One region of the Mesorhizobium sp. WSM4823 genome, then DNA from elsewhere that is predicted to be linked to it. Evidence: riboswitches for the same ligand, from Rfam matches in the RefSeq annotation. Region 1 holds a riboswitch; each other region holds the start of a gene.
What was found. Region 1 has a riboswitch for cobalamin ahead of metE (5-methyltetrahydropteroyltriglutamate--homocysteine S-methyltransferase). Riboswitches for the same ligand answer to the same signal wherever they lie in the genome.
Positions count from the first base shown of each region.

Region 1 (5,104 bases):
GAGACCGAAACATTGATGCCGTTGCCAATCCAACTCGCTCACGATTTGACAAAAAAACAGGCAGAGGTGCGCCAAACCGGACGCCTTGGCTGGCTTCGCCCAGACGTTAAATCTCAAGTGTCCGTCCGTTATGAGGGTTTGCGCCCGGTAGCGCTTGATACCATAGTCCTGTCGACGCAGCATGACGAGGAGGTCTCACAAGCCACGGTGCGCGAAGGCGTCATTGAGGAGATCATAAGGCCGGTCTTGCCTCACGACGAACTGGATACGAAGGGGATAAGGTTCCTGGTGAATCCAACAGGCCGGTTCGTGGTCGGTGGGCCGCGCGGCGATTGCGGGCTTACGGGCCGCAAGATCATCGTCGATTCCTACGGCGGTATGGGGCGTCACGGCGGCGGTGCCTTTTCGGGCAAGGACCCGTCGAAGGTCGATCGATCGGCCGCCTATGCGGCGCGGTACGTCGCAAAAAACGTCGTTGCCAGCGGACTTGCGGAGGTCTGCGAGGTTCAGCTTGCTTATGCGATCGGTGTGGCCGCACCGGTGTCAGTCCTCGTCAATACATTCGGAACCGCGAAGATTGATGAAAAGAGGATCGAGCACGCCGTCCTTGAGCTTTTCGATCTCCGGCCGAAAGGCATCATCAAGGCGCTTGATCTCTTACGGCCGATTTACCGCAAGACCGCTACATACGGACACTTCGGCCGCGAAGAGCCGGAGTTCACCTGGGAAAAGACGGACAGAGCTGACGACCTTTTGCGAGAGGCAGGACCGGCAGCTGCGTGATGCACCGGTATTGGATGCGTCGGCATAGGGCGACCCATTCCAAACTGGCCAAAACAGGCCGGCCCCGGCGTGGCAAAAAGCCGGCTCGGGTTTTGGCGGAGATTTTGATGCCGGATTATGACGTGCTTTGCATCGGCAATGCCATTGTCGACATCATCGCCCAGTGCGACGAGGAATTCCTCGAGACCAACGGCATCATCAAGGGCGCGATGAACCTCATCGACACACAGCGCGCCGAGCTGCTCTACAGCCGCATGGGGCCGGCGATTGAAGCCTCCGGCGGCAGCGCCGGCAACACGGCGGCCGGCGTCGCCAGCTTCGGCGGCCGCGCCGCCTTCTTCGGCAAGGTCTCCAACGATGCGCTTGGCGAAATCTACGCGCACGACATCCATGCGCAGGGCGTCGCCTTCGACACCATACCGCTCAAGGGTGAGCCGCCGACGGCGCGCTCGATGATCTTCGTCACGCCCGACGGCGAGCGCTCGATGAACACCTATCTCGGCGCCTGCGTCGAGCTTGGCCCTGAGGATGTCGAAGCCGACAAGGCGTCTGGCGCCAAGGTCACCTATTTCGAAGGCTATCTGTGGGACCCGCCGCGCGCCAAGGAGGCAATCCGCCAGACGGCGAAGCTGGCGCACGCAGCAGGCCGAGAAGTGTCGATGACACTGTCGGATTCGTTCTGCGTCGACCGCTACCGCGACGAATTCCTTGAGCTGATGCGTTCGGGCACGGTCGACATCGTCTTTGCCAACAGCCACGAGATCAAGTCGCTCTACCAGACATCGTCGTTCGACGAGGCGCTGGCCCAGATCCGCAAGGATTGCCGGATCGCCGCCGTGACCCGCTCGGAAAAAGGCTCGGTGATCGTGCGCGGCGACGAGACCGTGGTCATCAAGGCGACCGCCATCAAGGAACTGGTCGACACGACGGGCGCCGGCGATCTCTATGCCGCCGGCTTCCTGCATGGCTACACGCAAGGCCGCGACCTGCAGACTTGCGGCGACCTTGGCTCACTGGCGGCCGGATTGGTGATCCAGCAGATCGGCCCCAGGCCACGGCAGAATCTGCGCCGCGAGGCTGAGCAGACTGGGTTGCTGTAAGGCGGCTTTTCGGCCACGTATTGCCCACCTTCCGTTGTGCACGCTGTCCAGACAGGCGCGTGTAAATCGAACGTACCAGTCCGAGAAGGATGCCGGTTTTTCTCCAAACTTCTGATTGTTGAGGCTCAGGAATGTTGTCCCACCTCGGGTCAGTACTGCCGCCCCTCATGACTGGCCAATACGCACTTTTTGGCGAAGTTTTGAGACGGGACCGTACAAAGGCAGATTGCCCGAGGGCGAGCCACAGTCTGCACACACCGGAGAGTCGCGCAGAAGGCTCAGCCGACGGCGACATGGAATTTGGAAACACGCCGCAGGCTAACAATTCACATAAACACATATACATTTGTTTATACGACATTGACAAGAAAGTGGGCTACTGCGATTGTCCGGCATGTCGTGGTTCCTCCGCAAGGCTTTGCCGTAGCGGAGCTAAGAGGGAAGCCGGTGCAATGCCTACGCTGCCCCCGCAACTGTAAGCGGCGAGCCAAACCCACCAATGTCACTGGGGCGAACTCCCCCGGAAGACGTGGCAGAGGCTGTGACCCGCGAGTCAGGAGACCTGCCACGACGAACAACGTCCGCGGGCGGGGTGTCTGGTGGTCGCGGCAGCTCGGCGTTGATGCCGGCCTGCTAGCGCCTTCTTGTCCCGGCCCCAACCATCGGGGTATGGAATGAATGTCTCCCAGCAAGTTCCCATAGCAACGCTTGGCGTGCCGCGTATCGGTCGCCGGCGAGAACTGAAATTCGCGCTCGAAAGCTACTGGTCCGGAAAATCGTCTGCTGCCAACCTTCTGGCGACGGCGAAGGCACTGCGTGCCGCCAGCTGGAGCGAGCAGCACGCCCGCGGCGTGTCGAAAATCCCGTCGAACGATTTCTCACTGTATGACCATGTGCTCGACACCGCAGCAATGGTCGGCGCCGTCCCAGCTCGTTACGGCTGGACGGGCGGCGAGATCCCGCTTGACATCTACTTCGCGATGGCGCGCGGGACGCAGGGCGATAGCGCGGGGTGCGGACACGCCAGTCACGGGCATGCAGTTCAGGGGCAGCGCGTGACCGCGATGGAAATGACCAAATGGTTCGACACCAACTACCACTACCTCGTGCCGGAGCTTGGGGACGATCAGACCTTCGCCCTCTCGTCGACGAAACCAGTCGATCACTTTCTGGAGGCAAAAGAGCTCGGCATCCATACACGCCCGGTCATCCTTGGACCGGTGACCTTCCTCAAGCTGGCGAAGTCTCCCGACCAGGGCTTCAATCCCATAGCGCTGCTACCGCGCCTGCTGCCGGTCTACGAGCAACTCCTGCAGAGGCTGGAGCTCTCGGGGGCCGACTGGGTGCAGATTGACGAGCCGGCGCTTGTGCTCGATCTCAACCCGAACGAACGAGCTGCCTTCGAATTCACCTACGGGCAGCTGTCGAAAGCCGCGCCCAAGGTGAAAATTATGCTGGCTACCTATTTCGGGCCGCTGGGAAACAATCTCGAGACCGCGCTTTCGCTGCGCCTGGCGGGGCTGCATCTCGACCTCGTGCGCGCTCCCGAGCAGTTGGAGACGGTTGGTCGGCTCGCACCGAAGGATCTGGTGCTCTCACTTGGCCTGATCGACGGCCGCAATGTCTGGCGCGCGAACCTGACCGCCATTCTCGACAGCATCAAGCCGGTCATCGTCGGTTGGCCGCTGGACCGCGTCGAAATTGCGCCTTCCTGCTCGATGCTTCACGTGCCGATGGACCTGCGGATGGAGACCGCGCCCGATGTAGACGTCCGTTCGTGGCTGGCATTCGCCGCCCAGAAGACTGAAGAGCTGCTCGTGCTGGCCCAAGCCTTGTCCGAAGGCAGGGAGGCCGTAACAGGCGGGCTAAAGGCTTCTGATGAGGCGGCCGCCGCGCGCGCAATGTCGACAAAGGCCCACGATCCGCTCGTCCGCGGGCGCGTCAGCAGCATTGACGGCGCCATGAAGCAACGAAAGAGCGCATTTGCCAAGCGCTCGAGAGTCCAGGCTGACACGCTCGCCCTGCCGCTGTTCCCGACGACGACCATCGGGTCCTTCCCGCAAACGCCCGAGGTGCGCAGGGCGCGCTCCGCTCATGCGAAGGGCCGGCTGAGCTATATCGACTACCAGGCCTTTCTGAAGAAGGAGACCGAGGCGGCGGTCCGCTGGCAGGAGGAGATCGGGCTGGACGTGCTGGTACATGGCGAGTTCGAACGCAACGACATGGTGCAGCATTTCGGCGAGCAGCTGTCCGGCCTCGCCTTCACCCAGCATGGCTGGGTGCAAAGTTATGGCTCCCGACTCGTGCGCCCTCCCATCATCTTCGGCGACGTATCGCGGCCCAATCCGATGACGGTCATCTGGTGGCAATTTGCCCAGTCGCTGACGAAAAAGCCGGTGAAGGGCATGCTCACTGGCCCAGTGACGATTCTTAACTGGTCTTTTGTGCGCGACGACGTACCCCGCGCCGAGGTCTGCCGCCAGATCGCACTCGCCATCCGCGATGAAGTGGCCGACCTTGAAAAAGCTGGCGCAAGGGTGATCCAGATCGATGAGGCCGCGTTTCGCGAAGGCTTGCCCCTGCGGAAGTCCCATTGGAAACATTATCTCGGCTGGGCTGTCGAATGCTTCCGGCTCGCCTCGACGGGTGTAGAGGACGCGACCCAAATTCACACCCACATGTGCTATTCGGAGTTCAATGAGATCATCGACTCGATCGCTGAACTGGACGCGGACGTGATTTCAATCGAGACGTCGCGCTCCAAAATGGAACTGCTGGACGCCTTCACCAAGTCGAAATATCCGAACGAAATCGGTCCCGGCGTCTACGACATTCACTCGCCACGTGTCCCCGAGATCGGCGAGATTTTGCATCTCGCCCAACTTGCTCGCGAGCGACTGTCGGACGGCCAACTGTGGGTGAATCCGGACTGCGGCCTCAAAACAAGGAATTGGGAAGAGGTCCGCCCTGCCCTCATCAACATGGTCGCCGCAGCATGCGCGCTACGGGAGAAAGCGCAGGCGCGGGCCGCCGAGCCACTGTGACCAAACATTTGGCCCGCGGGCCTCGCGCATAATTTGAGGCAGAAAGGACGGCATCGAAAGCCGCGAAGACATCGGTCGACGCGTGCGAGTCCCCACCCTTGTCGTCCAGCCGAAGGTCGGCACGACGGCTCAGCGCCGGGGCAGGATCTGGGAAGCCGCTTAGTCCCCGGACGGGTG
Region 1 covers NZ_JBVVQL010000023.1:22,952-28,055, reverse strand. Annotated here, with positions in the region: gene metK (methionine adenosyltransferase) at 1-783, shown strand, start outside; gene AC0L26_RS30400 (adenosine kinase) at 891-1,883, shown strand; cobalamin riboswitch at 2,267-2,467, shown strand; gene metE (5-methyltetrahydropteroyltriglutamate--homocysteine S-methyltransferase) at 2,582-4,927, shown strand.

Region 2 (5,104 bases), on a different contig from region 1:
CTCAAGGTGATCTCGGCACTGCTGATGTCGCTGCGCGGCTCGGTCTGCATCTATCAGGGCGAGGAGCTCGGTCTTGGCGAAGCGGAATTGCAATTCGAGGATCTGCAGGACCCCTACGGCATCCGCTTCTGGCCGGAATTCAAGGGCCGCGACGGTTGCCGCACGCCGATGGTCTGGAATGGCGCCGACAGCAATGGCGGCTTCTCCAAGGCAAAGCCATGGCTGCCCGTGCCCACCAAGCACCTTTCGCAAGCGGTCGATGTGCAGCAGGGCGACGACAGCTCGCTGCTCGAACACTACCGGCGCTTTCTCGGCTTCCGCCGATTGCACCCGGCGCTGGCCAAGGGCGATATCGACTTCATCGAAAGCGAAGGCGATACGGTCGCCTTCACGCGTCGCGAGGGCAACGAGCAGATCGTCTGCGTCTTCAATCTCGGCAGCCGACCGGCCGAAATCGATCTCGCCGGACGCTCGCTGCAGCCCTTGCCGGGGCACGGGTTTTCGGGACAGACTGGCGCCGGTTCTATCCGCCTCGGCGGCTACGGCGCCTGGTTCGGGCGCATCGACTAAGTTTGCAATTCACTGGAGGGAACCATGGCCGATGTCACGCTAAGGCAAGTGAAGAAATCTTACGGCAATCTCAACATTCTGCACGGCATCGACCTCGACATAAGGTCGGGCGAGTTCATCGTCTTCGTCGGGCCTTCGGGCTGCGGCAAGTCGACCTTGCTGCGGTCCATCGCCGGGCTTGAGGAAATCACCTCCGGAGAGCTCAGGATCGACGGCGAGGTGGTCAACGACGTGCCGCCGTCGAAACGGGGCATCGCCATGGTGTTCCAGTCCTATGCGCTTTATCCGCACATGACCGTCTACGACAACATGGCGTTCTCGATGAAGATCGGTAAGGAGAGCAAGGCCGAGATCGACAAGCGGGTGCGCCAGGCGGCGGAAATCCTGCAGCTGACCAAATATCTCGACCGCTTGCCCAAGGCGATGTCGGGCGGCCAGCGCCAGCGCGTCGCAATCGGCCGCGCCATCGTGCGCAACCCGAAGGTCTTCCTGTTCGACGAGCCGCTGTCGAACCTCGACGCGGCACTGCGCGTCGCAACCCGCATCGAGATCGCCAAGCTCAAGGAGTCGATGCCTGCCACAACGATGATCTACGTCACCCACGACCAGGTCGAGGCAATGACGCTGGCCGACCGCATCGTGGTTCTCAAGGATGGTCATATCGAGCAGGTCGGCACGCCGATGGAGCTCTACAAGAAACCCGGCAATCTGTTCGTCGCCCAGTTCATCGGCTCGCCGGCCATGAACATCCTGCCGGCGACGATCGACAAATCAGGCAACCCGACCATGGTCAGCCATGTCGGCGGGCGCAAGGCGACGGTGCCGATCGCCACGCCTGCTTCAGCGAAAGGTGCTTCGGTGAGCTTCGGCGTGCGGCCGGAGGATCTGGTGATCGCTAGCGGTGCGGATTATCTTTTCGAGGGAACGGTCGACTATGTCGAGCAGCTCGGCGAGGTCCAGCTTGTCTATGTCGACATCGGCCGCGCCGACCTGCCGCTGGTGACCAAGCTGCCCGGCAATGTCGAGGTCAAGCGCGGGGCAAAGCTGCGGCTGAGTGCGGACGCTGGCGACCTCCACATCTTCGATGCCGACGGGCGGTCCTTCACGCTTCACGAAGCGGAAGCAAAGGCGGCCTGAGAGAGGCCGCAAGACTGCCGATATAAGCAGTTTGGCGAAGCCAAAAACAAGAGCGGCGGGCAAAGCCCGCCGCTCTTGCGCTTTCAAGTCGCTCTAACACTTTGAACCTACGCATCGTGCTTTCCGAAAATCGATTCCGATTTTCGGGCCGATGCGCTAGCGGCCGAACAGGTTCCGGTCGCTGCCCTGCGGGGCGGACTTGTGTACGTCGCCCGACGAATTGAGCAGCTTGTAGACCGGCGAAGCGGTGTTGCGCACCGAAGACGTCTGCGTGTTGTCGACGTTGACGGTCGCCTGCTCGTTGATGTCGGTCCCGCCAACCTTGTCGTTGTTGGCATAGGCGCTGCCGGCAACAAGCAAAAGTGCGGCGGCAGTGAGAGCAATCTTCTTCATTTTAATGTTCCTGGATTTTCATGTTCCACCAGAGCGGCGGGCAGATGCCGCCGCTCTGTTGGAACTGACTGTTAGTTGTTGCCGAAGCGGTCACGGTCACTGCTGTTGACGGGCTTCTCGTCAGCCGGAACCGGATTCTGCGCCAATGCCGAATTCTGAACCGAAGCCGTGTACGAGCTGTCGACCCCAACGGCCGGCTGGTTGGCGCCGTTGGATCCAAAGTTGTCGCTACCGGCAAAAGCGCTGCCGGAGATGGCCAAAATGGCGGCAGTGGCAAGAATGATCTTTTTCATTTCTAGTACTCCAGATTTGTCAGATCCCGAGCGGCAGACTTGGCCGCCGCCTGTCTGGGATCAGCTGTTAATTGTGGGATCAGCTGTTAATTGCCGAAACGGTTACGGTCGGCGCCCTGGACAACGGGCTTTTCAGCGTGAGCCGGCTTCTGAATGGAAGCCGTGTAAGAGCTGTCGACCGCAGCAGTCGGCTGGTTGGCGCCGTCGGACCCATAATGGTCGCTGCCGGCAAAGGCACTGCCGGTGATGGCCAAAACGGCGACGGCAGCAAGAGCAATCTTTTTCATTGTTGGTACTCCAGTATCTTAGTTTTCGGTCCGTCTAGCGGCGTGTCTTGAAAGGAATTCGCGTCGTTCGGACAGGCCCGATGTGGGAAGGCCATCCGGCAGATTCCAATCACGAAGTTGTTCCGTGTGGACCAAGAATCTGCACCTTGAAATTGTACCAGGTGCTTCTATCTGCATCGACTTTGGTTGTTCTTTCAATTACTTAAGCCGAATGCACTATTCGCCCATTTGACGGATTGGCGGACCTGCGTTCACAGCGTTATACACGCATTGTCAACAGAAACGAACCGTTCGGTTCGATTTTAGAAGTGGCTAATAGTCACTTTTGGAAACTGTTAACCTTCTTTGTCTCCGCTACGGGTCGGATTCGATGCCACGACCGCCGGCAATGGCCGCCGAAAAATGGGGTTCCAGCCCTGCTATTGCCAACCTGCAGGTTTGGCCGGCTGTGTCGCGCCGCATGGATACGATGTCGCTTTCATGCCGACAGTCGGCCGGCCGTCATGATTAGATCACACCATCTCAGGTGCCGCTTGGTGACGACGAAGCGGAGAATTGGGAAGCCGGTCAGAACCCGGCGCTGCCCCCGCAACGGTGGTGGAGTTCAAGTCGCAACGGGAGACCACTGGGCCACAAGCCTGGGAAGGTGTCGCGACCGCCCGCAAGGACACTCCAGAGCCCGGAAACCAGCCCGAGGTGTTGAACTCGACTGATCGCGGTGGGCGGTCAAGAGGCGGATAGTTCATGCCGGCCGTTCGCCGGCCTGCGCCGATCCTTCCTCCATCACCACCATAGTCAGTCCTTAGCCAAGAGGACAGGACATGGACACGCGCAACGACATGCTGAGGCTCTTGCACGGCCGCAGGCAAGGCTACTCGCTCGAGCAGCCCTTCTACACCGATGCCGACTTCTTCAAACTCGACATGGAGCTGATCTGGTATCGCGACTGGCTGTTCATCGGCCATGATTGCGAACTGCCGAAGCCGGGCAGCTACATCACCGCCCAGATCGGCGATTATCCGGTTGTGCTGGTCCGCGACCAGCAAGGCAAGATCAATGCCTTCCACAACTCCTGCCGGCATCGCGGCAGCCGCGTCTGCAATGCCGACAAGGGCACGGCGGCGAAGCTCGTCTGCCCCTATCACCAATGGACCTACGAGTTGGACGGCCGGCTTCTGTTCGCCCGCCAGATGGCGGACGGTTTCGACAAAAGCCAGTTCGGCCTGAGGCCGGTCGCTTGCGAGAGCGTCGGCGGCTACATCTTCATCTGCCTGGCCAAGGAGCCCGCCGATTTCGCGCCGATGCGCGCCATGATCGAACCTTACCTGTTGCCGCACCGGCTGCGCGAGGCAAAGGTGGCGTTCGAATCGACTATCGTCGAGAAGGGCAACTGGAAGCTCGTCTGGGAAAACAACCGCGAGTGCTATCATTGCGCCGGCAATCATCCGGAACTGTGCAAGACATTCCCGGAGGCACCGACCGTGACCGGCGTGCAGGGCGCCGACAGCGATCCCGAGATGCTGGCGCACTGGACGAAATGCGAGGCAGCGGGCCTGCCGAGCAAGTTCCGCATCGATCCGGCGGGACAATACCGCGCCACCCGCGCGCCGCTGCTGCGCGACGCCGTCAGCTATACGATGACGGGAAGACGCGCCGTAAAGAAGAACCTTTCCGACAGCGTTTCCACGGACCGTATCGGCTCGCTGCTGCTCTATCACTATCCGACGACCTGGAACCACATCCTCGGCGATCATGCGGTCACCTTCCGCGTGCTGCCGATCAGCGCCACCGAAACCGCCGTCACCACCAAATGGCTGGTCCATAAGGACGCGGTCGAGGGCGTCGATTACGACCTTGCCGAACTCACCCATGTCTGGACCGAGACCAACGACCAGGACCGCCGCATCGTCGAGGAAAACGCTTTCGGCATCCTGTCGCCGGCTTACGAGCCCGGCCCTTATTCGGAACTGCATGAGGGCGGCGTCATCCAGTTCGTCGAATGGTACGCCTCCTTCATCGGACCGCGCCTTGCCGAGGACGGCCGGCCGGCGCTGCGCAGCGTCACCTGAAGAGAAACGTGAAGAGATGAACGCAATGACGGATCTCGGGCTCTACCGCCATCTCGACGATATGGCGCCCTGGAACGACAGGCTCCAGGTTCTGGAAGTGATCGGCGTCAGCGACGAGGCGCCTGACGTGAAGACGTTCACCTTCCGCTCCGACAACCAGACCTGGTTCCGCTACAGACCGGGGCAGTTCGTGACGCTGGAACTGCCGACCAGTGACGGCCCGCTGATGCGGACCTATACGCTGTCGTCCTCGCCGTCGCGGCCGTTTTCGATCGCGGTGACGGTGAAGGCGCAGGCCGGCAGCGTCGGCACGCGCTGGATGTTCGACAATCTCAAGCCCGGCGTTCACGTGAAG
Region 2 covers NZ_JBVVQL010000004.1:139,167-144,270, forward strand. Annotated here, with positions in the region: gene bglA (beta-galactosidase BglA) at 1-570, shown strand, start outside; gene AC0L26_RS12625 (ABC transporter ATP-binding protein) at 595-1,707, shown strand; gene AC0L26_RS12630 (DUF680 domain-containing protein) at 1,864-2,100, opposite strand; gene AC0L26_RS12635 (DUF680 domain-containing protein) at 2,172-2,393, opposite strand; gene AC0L26_RS12640 (DUF680 domain-containing protein) at 2,480-2,680, opposite strand; cobalamin riboswitch at 3,188-3,389, shown strand; gene AC0L26_RS12645 (aromatic ring-hydroxylating oxygenase subunit alpha) at 3,502-4,749, shown strand; gene AC0L26_RS12650 (FAD-binding oxidoreductase) at 4,775-5,104, shown strand, end outside.
Region 2: it holds a riboswitch for cobalamin, as region 1 does, so the genes downstream of both, AC0L26_RS12645 (aromatic ring-hydroxylating oxygenase subunit alpha) here and metE (5-methyltetrahydropteroyltriglutamate--homocysteine S-methyltransferase) in region 1, are expected to answer to the same signal.

Region 3 (5,104 bases), on a different contig from region 1:
CCATAAGCGGCATATATTATAAGCGTGCTCATCATTCAAGGAGCAGCATTGTGCCAGAAGGCGGCAAACTTGCATGACAGTCATGCCGAACGATTGCGAATGAGCATCGTCACGACGAAGAAAGCACCAACCGAACTGGTGATGATGCCGATCGGCAGTTCCTGCGGCGGCAGCAGCGTGCGCGCCAGAAGGTCGCTTGCCAGCAACAGCACCGCTCCGAACAGGGCGCAGCTTGCAATCAGGCGCAGGTGCAACGGGCCGGCCAGGGTCCTGGACAGATGCGGGATCATCAGGCCGACGAAACCTATGACGCCGGCGACCGAGACAAGGATCGCCGTCGAGAAAGCGGCGACGAGAAATGTCGTCCTGCGCATCCGCACAACCGGGACGCCGAGGCTTTCGGCGGCATTTTCGCCGGCAAGGAAAGCGTCGAGCCGACGGTGGTTCCACAGCGCATAAGCAAGGATGGTGCCTGCGCCCAGAGCAGCCAGCCCGACATTGTCCCATCGCGCCAATCCGAGCCCGCCCATCGTCCAGAACAGCACCGAGTGCGCGGCGCGCTGGTCTCCGGCAAAGACGAGATAATTGGTCAAGGCGGTGAACATGAACGAGACGGCAAGGCCGGCCAGTATCAGCCGTTCGGGGCCTTGCCCCCTCACTCTGGAAACCAGCAGAAGCACGATGCCGGCGGCCAATATGCCGCCGGTGAAGGCGGCGACCGGCAGGGTCCAGATGCCGAAACGGTCGCCAAAAATGGTGATGACGGAAACTGCACCGGCCGCGGCACCGGAAGACAGGCCGAACAGGAATGGGTCGGCAAGGTCGTTGCGCGTTACCGTCTGCAGCAGCGCGCCGATGACGCCCAGCCCGGCGCCGACACAGATGGCCATGATCGTGCGCGGCGGCCTGAGATCGACGACGATCTTGCCGACCGGACCGGACACGATGTCTCCGCCCAGTCCGGCCGCATGTCCGAGCGCGCCAACGACGTCCGTCAGCGGGATCACCGTCGAGCCATAGGCGATCGACAACAGTGCAAGAACGGCCACCGCTGCCGCCCCCGCAATCATGGCCGGTAGGAATGGCTTATGCAGCAAGCTCACGTTTTCACGCATGCCATTGCTTCGCCGGCATTCGAGATTGGCCGAAGCCTCTCCAGCTTCGTCATCCCAGGGCGAAGCAGGAGCGAAGCTCCGTCGCGGAGACCCTGGGATCCATGCCGTAACCTTGAGCGAAGAGTGCCACGGAGCAGAATTCTGCACCGCAGCAGCGCCTTGAAGTCACGGCATGGATCCTGGGGTCTGCGCCGCGTCGCTTCGCTCCTTGCTCCGCCCCAGGATGACGAAGCGATGGGCGTTTCGGCCAACCTCCAAGGCATGCGATTCGTCAACGCAAGCATCTGACCAGAATTTCGACGCCAGAATCAAAAAGCTTCCGGGTGCATCGCCTTGGCGATCTTGCCGATCGCCTCGATATTGGCCGGCCCGGGCGTCAGTTCGGCATAGCGCAGCGCGACGAAGCGTTCATTCTTGACCGCATCGGTCTCCTTCATCGCCGGATGGGCTTTGAGGAAATCGAGCAGTTTGCGGTAGCCGCCGCCGTCCTGGTAATCGAGCAGGACCAGGAACTGCGGATTGCGGGAGGCGACCGTTTCCCAATCCGTGTTGCCCCAGCTCGTCTGCATGTCGGCCATGACGTTGTCGCCGCCGGCAGCGGCGATCATCGCGCTGGGGATCGCGAACTTGCCTGATGTGAAGGGTTTGTCTTCGCCGGAGTCGTAAAGAAACACCCGCGTTCCCTTGCTGTCGCCGACCTTTGCCGTGATCTCGGCGAGTTGCGCTTTCCAGTCGGAAACAAGTTTTTTCGCCTTGGCCTCCTTGCCGAAAATCTTGCCCAGCTTCTCGACGTCGCCATAGAGCAGGTCCATCGAGGCGGCGAGGCGGTTGCTGTCGAGGTGGACGCAGCTTTCCGTCAGCACCAACGTCTTGATACCGTGCGGCGCCAGCGTATCGGGCGTCACCTCGCCGCCCGGCTTCATGCCGTAGTACCAGCCGGCGAAGAAGAAATCGGGCTCGACGGCGACGAGGCTTTCGAGCGTCGGGTATTTCGGCGCGAGTTCTGGGATCGCGCCCTGCTCGGCCTTGAATTCCGGACCGACCTTGTACCCTCCGGTGATGCCGGTCAGGCCGACGATCGACGGTTGCAGCCCCAGCGCGAAGGCCATCTCGGCCATGTTCAGATCCTGGATGACGGCGCGCTTCGGCGCGGCATCGAAGGTCAGCGGCGTGCCGCAGCTGTCGACAGTTACCGGAAAAGCCAAGGCGGTCTGGGCAAGCAGGAGGGAAGCAAAAGACAGTGCGAGGCGTTTCACGGATGTTGCTCCTTGGTTAAATCGGAAGAGGCGCGGTTTGGAACTTCGAAGACCGTGAGTTCGCGGTCTTCGGTGGGATGGCGCAGCCGAAGCACGTCGACGCCGAAAATCTCGCGGATCAACTGTTTGGTCAGCGCCTCGCGCGGACCGGCGAGTGCCTGCAGGCGGGCCTCGTTCATCACCGCGACCCTGGTGGCAAATGGCGTGACCAGCGACAGATCGTGAAGCACCGCCACGACGGTCATGCCAAACTGCGACACAAGTTCGAGAAGTTCGCTGCGGGCGCGCGGATCGAGATGATTGGTCGGTTCGTCGAGGAACAGGATTTTAGGCTCCTGGGCGATGGCGCGTGCCAATTGGGCGCGCTGCCGCTCGCCACCGGACAGCGAGCCGATCGTGCGGCCGAGCAGCGGCAGCAGGCCGGTCCTTCGAAGCGCTTCGACGACGATGTCGCGTTGCTCGCTCCTTCGTCGCAAACCGGCATGCGGGACGCGCCCAAGCTCGACGTAGTCTATTACGGCAAGCCGCGGATCGGGCTGATCGGTCTGGCCGACGACCGCCATGCGCAGCGCCCGCTCGGCGGCCGAGAACGTCTCCAGCCGGCGGCCGGAAAATCTCACCTCTCCCGCGCTTGGCCGCAGCGTACCGCATAGCATGCGCAACAGAGTCGTCTTGCCGGCGCCGTTGGGGCCGATGATGGCGAGGCGGTCGCCCGCCGCCACCGAAAGGCTTACCGCGCTGACCAGGCGCTGGCCATTCGCCGTCGCGCTCAGTTCGCGCGCTTCAAGAAGAGGCTGGGAGGCGTCCAACTTACCGTCACTTTCTCAATGGCGACGGAAGGAAGCTGGACCGATCGGCCGACAAGACCGATGTCCACGTCTCCTCCCGGCACACCCCGTCCGGTCAACTCAAGCCGATGGCAGGTCTCCTGGCTCGCGGGTCTTTGCGCCATCCTGCCTTCCCAGCCTTGCCGGCCAGTGGCATTTCGGATCTTGCTAACCGCTTACAGTTGCGGGGGCAGCCACGGCCTCGATCCGAAGATCTCACCGTGTTCCCTTTTCACCCCTCGCCTTTCGACTCGGGGACCATCAGTCGCCCAGCCTAGTTTCCCGCCAATCACAGCGCAATAAATTTCCGGGGCTCGGAAAGCCACGAGAGCTAGGGTCTTGTTAGAAGGAGTCATATGGATCTCGTTATGTAATAACGTTACTACCTAAAAGACGTTGCTTGCTCCTGTCAAGCTCTTTCGCCTGACGCCTTCGACTGCCGGCCGCCGTCGCGATTTGCGCGGTGCGCAATTTCGATCAAACTGCGAGCTCCAGGAAACGGCACGATGACCTGCCGACGCGAAGACCCGAGCCCATGCAAGGAGCCACATGAATCCAACCGAGAAAGCGCTGTGGTTCGTCGAAAGCCATCTGCCGGAATCCGTCTCGCTCGACGATGTCGCCAAGAGCAGCGGGGTGTCGCGCTTTCACGTGACGCGGGCTTTCGGTGCGGCGACCGGCCGTTCGGTGATGGGTTACATGCGTTCTCGCCGGCTGACCGAAGCGGCGCGCAAGCTCGCCGCCGGTGCACCCGACATCCTCTCGCTCGCTCTCGACACCGGCTATGCCTCGCATGAGGCCTTCACCCGCGCCTTCCGCGACCAATTCGGCACCACGCCGGAACTGGTGCGCGCGCAAGGCTCGCTAGACAACCTCGATCTCGTGGAGCCGATCCTGATGGACCAGTCCTTCCTCACCAATCTCGAGCCGCCGCGTTTTGAGACCAGCCGGCCGTTTCTCATCGCCGGTCTCGGCGAACGTTATAGCTGCGAAACCAGCGCCGGCATCCCGATGCAATGGCAGCGGTTCGGCCCCTATATCGGCAACATTCCAGGCGAGATCGGCGACGTCGCCTATGGCGTCTGCGTCAATGGCGACGACACCGGCAATTTCGACTACATCGCCGGTGTCGAGGTGTCCGATTTTTCGGATTTACCGAGGGAGTTTTCGCGCGTGCGCGTGCCGGCGCAGAAATACGCCGTGTTCGCCCATCGTGACCACATCTCGACCATCCGCCGCACGGTCAACACGATCTGGAACAAATGGCTGCCGGCCTCCGGGCACGAGATCGCCGATGCGCCCGAATTCGAGCGCTACGGCCCCGAATTCGATCCGCGCAGCGGCAATGGCGGGCTGGAAATCTGGATACCGGTGAAGGGGTGAGAAACGCTACAGCTCCAGGTTCCAGTTCTGGCCGACCAGATCCTTGCCGAAGGAATGGTGGCGCTCTTCCTCGGCAAGCTTGAAGCCCGCCGCCTCATAGATGCGGCGCGCCGAGACGAGAATGTCGTTGGTCCACAATGTCAGCGTCTTGTATCCCTTAGCACGGGCAAAGCCGATGCATTCCTCGACCAGTCGCTTGCCGATGCCGAGACCGCGCGCCGAGGGCTCGACGTAGAGCAGGCGCAGCTTCGCCACCGTGTCCGACTGGCGCACGACAAAGACCGAGCCAACGACTTCCCCCTCCCGTTCGGCGATCCAGCTGCGTTCCCATTTCGGATCGAAGGATTTGACGAAGGCGCCGAGGATTTCGGCGACGAGCGCCTCATAGGTTTCGTCCCAGCCATATTCCTGCGCGTAGAGCAGGCCCTGGCGATGAATGATCCAGCCGATGTCGCCGACCTGCAAAGGCCGCAGCATGTAGGGAATTTTGGGCTCTTCACTCTCGCCCAGCAGGCGCTGCACC
Region 3 covers NZ_JBVVQL010000020.1:7,733-12,836, forward strand. Annotated here, with positions in the region: gene AC0L26_RS29310 (MarR family winged helix-turn-helix transcriptional regulator) at 1-4, opposite strand, end outside; gene AC0L26_RS29315 (FecCD family ABC transporter permease) at 81-1,115, opposite strand; gene AC0L26_RS29320 (ABC transporter substrate-binding protein) at 1,424-2,371, opposite strand; gene AC0L26_RS29325 (ABC transporter ATP-binding protein) at 2,368-3,180, opposite strand; cobalamin riboswitch at 3,273-3,476, opposite strand; gene AC0L26_RS29330 (GyrI-like domain-containing protein) at 3,748-4,581, shown strand; gene AC0L26_RS29335 (bifunctional helix-turn-helix transcriptional regulator/GNAT family N-acetyltransferase) at 4,588-5,104, opposite strand, start outside.
Region 3: it holds a riboswitch for cobalamin, as region 1 does, so the genes downstream of both, AC0L26_RS29325 (ABC transporter ATP-binding protein) here and metE (5-methyltetrahydropteroyltriglutamate--homocysteine S-methyltransferase) in region 1, are expected to answer to the same signal.